2 regions of the Streptomyces tremellae genome follow, and region 2 is predicted to be linked to the other one. Evidence: riboswitches for the same ligand, from Rfam matches in the RefSeq annotation. Region 2 holds a riboswitch; the other holds the start of a gene.
The links. A riboswitch is a leader RNA that binds a small molecule or an ion and turns the genes downstream of it on or off. The one in region 2 is predicted to bind thiamine pyrophosphate.

Region 1 (2,357 bases), on a different contig from region 2:
CTCGGCGGCGGCGCGGCCGCGTTCCGGGTCGCGGCTGCCGAGGTAGACGGTGTGGCCCTCGGCGACGAGCCTGCGGGCGATCTCGTGGCCGAGGCCCTTGTTGGCTCCGGTGATGAGTGTCGTGGTCATGGCTCCAGGCTCGGGGGCCGGTGCGTGCGGTGCCAGTACACGGGTCTTCCTGGGACTGCGGATACCAGGCAGGCGGTCGGTGCGGAGTGCACGATGGGGGGGCATGGCGAGTGCGGAGTTCGGGCAGGCCGTGCGGCGGTGGCGGGACGGGACGGGGCCGGAGGCGGCCGGGCTGACCGTACGGGGGCAGCGGCGGGCGGCCGGGCTGCGCAGGGAGGAGCTGGCGCTGCTTGCGGGGGTGTCGGCCGACTATGTGACGCGGCTCGAACAGGGCCGGGCCACGCACCCCTCCGAGCAGGTGGTGGAGGCGCTGGGGCGGGCGCTGCGGCTGTCGGGGCCGGAGCGGGAGCACCTGTTCCGGCTGGCGGGTCTGGCGCCGCCCGGGCCCGGGGTCGTGCCGGGGTGTCTGACGCCGGGTGTGCGGCGGCTGCTGGACCGGCTTTCCGGGACGCCGGTGGGGGTGTACGACGCGTCGTGGACGCTGCTGCTCGCGAATCCGATGTACGCGGCGCTGATGGGTGATCCGGCGGGGTGGGAGGGGCACGAGCGCAACGCGGTCTGGCGCAATCTGGTGGGGTCCGCGGGCCGGGTCAGGCACACGCCCGAGGCTCGGCGGGCGTTCGAGACCGCGCTCGTGTCGGATCTGCGGGCCACGGTCGGCCGGTATCCGGCGGACGGGCGGCTGCGGGCGCTCGTGGCGGACCTGCGGGCGCGGAGCGAGCGGTTCACGCAGCTGTGGGAGTCGGGGGCGGTGGGGCGGCACGAGGTGTCGCGCAAGACGGTCGACCATCCTCGGGTGGGCGCGCTGACGCTCGACTGCGACGTGCTGCGGGCGGCCGGGGACGATCTGCGCATCATGCTGTACACGGCGGAGCCCGGGACGCCCGACGCGGCGCGCCTCGCCCTGCCCGCGGAGGCGCTGCCCGCGGGCGCGGAGGCCGTGCGCGGGCGGTGAGCGGCGGGGAAGGGCCGGTTGCCGGGGGCGGTGCGGGGGGCGTTAGGGTGGCACTCCACCGGACACGGGGTGCCCCGCCGCGGGGCTGAGATCACACCCGTCGAACCTGACCCAGCTCGTACTGGCGGAGGGATGTCTTCCATGGCGCGTTCACGTGTGTTCCTGTCCGGGCGGGCGGCCGGCGGCTCCGGCGCCTTCGGGGGGCGGATGCCGTCGGCGGCGGGTGATCTGCGGATCGAGACGCGGGGCATCGCGCCGGTGCCCGAGGAGAACAGGTACGGCAGCGCGTCCCGCCTGTTCAGTGTGTGGTTCGCGCCGAACCTGACGATGACGGGGGTGTTCACCGGGACCCTCGGTGCGGCGCTGGGGCTCGACTTCGGGTCCGCTCTGGTGGCGGTGGTCGTCGGGACGGTGCTCGGGGCGGTGCCGGTGGCGGGGCTCGGTATCTGGGGAAGCAGGACAGGTGCGGGCCAATTGCCGCTGGCCCGGCTGGCGTTCGGCAGCTCGGTGGTGGTGCCGGGGGTGTTGCAGTGGCTGTCGTCGGTGGCGTGGGACGCGCTGGTCGGCCTGTTCGGCGGGGACGCGCTGGCCCGGTTGTGCGGCTGGCCGTTCTGGCTGGGGGTGCTGGTGATGATGGCGGGGCAGGGCCTCGTCGGGGCGCTGGGGTACGAGGCGATCCACCGGCTCCAGAAGGTGATGACGCTGGCGCTGGCGTCGGCGTTCGCGCTGCTGGCCGTGGAGCTCCTGGGCGGGGTGCGTCCCGCGGCGGTCTCGCACGTGCACGGTGCCGACAGGTTCGGCGCGTTCGTGCTGACGAGCACGGTCGCGTTGAGTCTTTCGCTGTCGTGGGCGCCGTACGCGAGCGACTTCAGCCGCTATCTGCCGCGGGCGACGTCCCGTGCACGGATGTTCTGGTACACGCTGCTCGGGGTGAGTGTGTCGTTCACGGCGGTGCAGGCGCTGGGGCTGTGGGGTGCCTCGGTGTTCACGGACCAGACGGCGGGCGGGGTGGACCGGCTGCTGGGGGGCGGGGTGCTGGGGGCGTTCGGGCTGCTCGCGGTGGCGTGTGCGGCGCTGTGCAGCAACGCGATGAACGACTACAGCGGTTCGCTGGCCCTCCAGACGGTCGGGGTGCGCCTCGCGCGGCCGGTGGCGGCGCTGCTCGCGGCGGCTCTCGGGTTCCCGCTGGTGCTGTGGATGCACGCGGCGGACACGGCGGCGCGGTTCCAGAACGTGCTGCTGTTCGTGGGGTACTGGATCCCGGGATTCGTCG
Region 2 (2,357 bases):
ACCTCGACCCGGTCGCCGTCACCGAGCGGGGTGTCCTGCCAGCTGCCGCGCGGCACCACCGTCTCGTTGACCGCCGCGGCGACGCCCGAAGGCGCGGCCGTGAGCGACGCCACCAGCACGTCGAGCGTCGTCGCCGCCGCGACCTCGCGCGGCTTGCCGTTCACCGACACGCGCACCACGCGCGCCGCCGTGCTCTCGATCATGCCGACCGCTCCTCTCGTACCGCTCGTACCGTACGGTCCGCTCCGGACCTGCCGCCCGCCGTGCCCGTGAACCGCTCGGGGCCGAACGGCCTTGCCACCTGGGTCAGTTCACCCGTCGTCAGGGCCGAGGCCAGGGCCTCGCCCGTGACCGGCGTCAGCAGCACGCCGTTGCGGAAGTGCCCCGTCGCCAGGTGCAGGCCCGGCAGCGCCGTCGGGCCGAGCAGCGGCGCGTTGTCGGGCGAGCCGGGCCGCAGCCCCGCCCTGGTCTCCGTGAGCGGCAGCTCCGTGATGCCGGGGACCAGCTCGTGCGCGTCCCGCAGCAGCTCGTACACGCCGCCCGCGGTGACCGTGGTGTCCCACCCCAGCTCCTCGCTGGTCGCTCCCACCACGAGCTCGCCGTTCTCCCGCGGCACCAGGTACACGTCGGCGCCGCGCACCACCGCGCGCACCGTCCGTGACAGGAACGGCGCGTACGCCCGCGGCACCGTCAGCCGCAGCACCTGCCCCTTCACCGGCCGCACCGGCGGCAGCACCTCCGGGGGCACGCCGTCGAGCCGGCCGCTCAGGCTGCCCCCCGCGAGCACCACCTGGCCCGCGGCGATCCCGGGCCCCTCCGCGGGCTCGACGCCCACGGCACGCCCGCCGCGCACGGTCAGCCGCCGGGCCCAGCCCCTGTGCAGGACGACGCCCGCACGCTCGCACGCCGTGAGCAGCGCGGCCGCCAGCCTGCGCGGGTCTATCTGATGGTCGCCGTCGACCCGCAGCCCGCCCCTGACGCCGGGCGCGAGCATCGGTTCGAGCCGCCGGCACTCCCGGCCGCCGAGCCACTCGGAGGAGAGCCCGCACTTCTGCTGGAAGGCGTGCAGCTCCCGCAGGTGCGCGCGGTCGTCGCTGTCCAGCGCCACAGCGAGCGTCCCGCAGGTGCGGTAGCCGGTGTCCCGGCCGCTCGCTTCCTCCAGCTCTGCCACGAACTTCGGATAGGCGCGCGCCGAGGCGAGGTTGAGACCGAGCAGGGCCTCCTCGCCGTAGTGGAGCTCCGTGACGGCGGCCAGCATGCCCGCCGCGACCCGCGCGGCGCCACCGCCCGGCTCCGGGTCGACCACGCACGTGCGCAGCCCGTGCTGCGCGGCCCGCCATGCGGTGACGAGCCCGATGATCCCGCCGCCGACCACCAGCACGTCGTGGCCGCGGGCGCTCCCGGGGCCCGCGGTCGCGGCGGTGCGCCGGTGCGCTGTGTCCGGTGTGTCAGAAGGCTGCACGGTCGTCAGCCCCTCCCTTCGCCGGCATGACCCGGATCAGGTTCGTACGGTCGGAGGCCGCCCAGCCTCCCTCTCAGCCCGGTCCGTCCGGGCTCCCGCGAGGTCTTCCGGGCCAGGGTAGACCCTGGCACGCCGTCCCGTAAGACGGCCCGGGGCCTCGGGGATCTATGGTGAGCGCGTGAGCGAGGACCAGAGAGTCGTCATCGTCGGTGCGGGCATGGCCGGCGTGCAGACCGCGGTGGCGCTGCGCGAGTGCGGCCACCAGGGACCCGTCACCGTGCTCGGTGCCGAACCCCATCCGCCCTACGACAGGCCCCCGCTGTCCAAGGCGGTGCTCCTCGGCCAGGCCGAGGGCTCCGCCTTCGACATCGACTTCGACGCGCTCGGCGTGGAGCTGCGGCTCGGCGTCGGGGCGACAGGACTGCGGCCCGGCCCCCGCGAGGTGGACACCACGGCGGGCCCCGTCCCGTACGACGCGCTGGTCCTCGCCTGCGGTGCCCGGCCGCGCACCCTGCCGGGCACGTCGGGTGTGCCCGGGGTGCACGTACTGCGGACCCTGGACGACGTGGCGGTGCTGCGGCCCCTCCTCCAGGCGCAGCGCGACATCGCCATCGTCGGCGCCGGCTGGATCGGCGCCGAGTTCGCCACGGCTGCGCGCGCCGCCGGCTGCGCCGTCACCGTCGTCGAGGCCGCCGACCGCCCCCTCGCGCACGCGCTGCCCGCCGAGGTCACCGCGCCGATGGCCGGCTGGTACGCGGAGAGCGGCACCTCCCTGCTGACCGGCGTCGGCGTGGACCGCGTCGAGGAGGGCGCGCTCCACCTCGCTAACGGGCGGGCGATCGCGGCCGACGCGATCCTCGTCGGCATCGGCGCCCGCCCCGCGACCGACTGGCTG

Region 1: another riboswitch for thiamine pyrophosphate. It lies ahead of ABEA77_RS03695 (purine-cytosine permease family protein); the one in region 2 lies ahead of thiO (glycine oxidase ThiO).

Annotation. Positions count from the first base shown of each region.
Region 1 is NZ_BAABEP010000003.1:2,771-5,127, forward strand. Features, by position in the region: gene ABEA77_RS03685 (SDR family NAD(P)-dependent oxidoreductase) at 1-129, opposite strand, end outside; gene ABEA77_RS03690 (helix-turn-helix transcriptional regulator) at 233-1,084, shown strand; TPP riboswitch at 1,140-1,234, shown strand; gene ABEA77_RS03695 (purine-cytosine permease family protein) at 1,226-2,357, shown strand, end outside.
Region 2 is NZ_BAABEP010000093.1:8,509-10,865, reverse strand. Features, by position in the region: gene thiS (sulfur carrier protein ThiS) at 1-203, opposite strand, end outside; gene thiO (glycine oxidase ThiO) at 200-1,381, opposite strand; TPP riboswitch at 1,459-1,571, opposite strand; gene ABEA77_RS32145 (NAD(P)/FAD-dependent oxidoreductase) at 1,680-2,357, shown strand, end outside.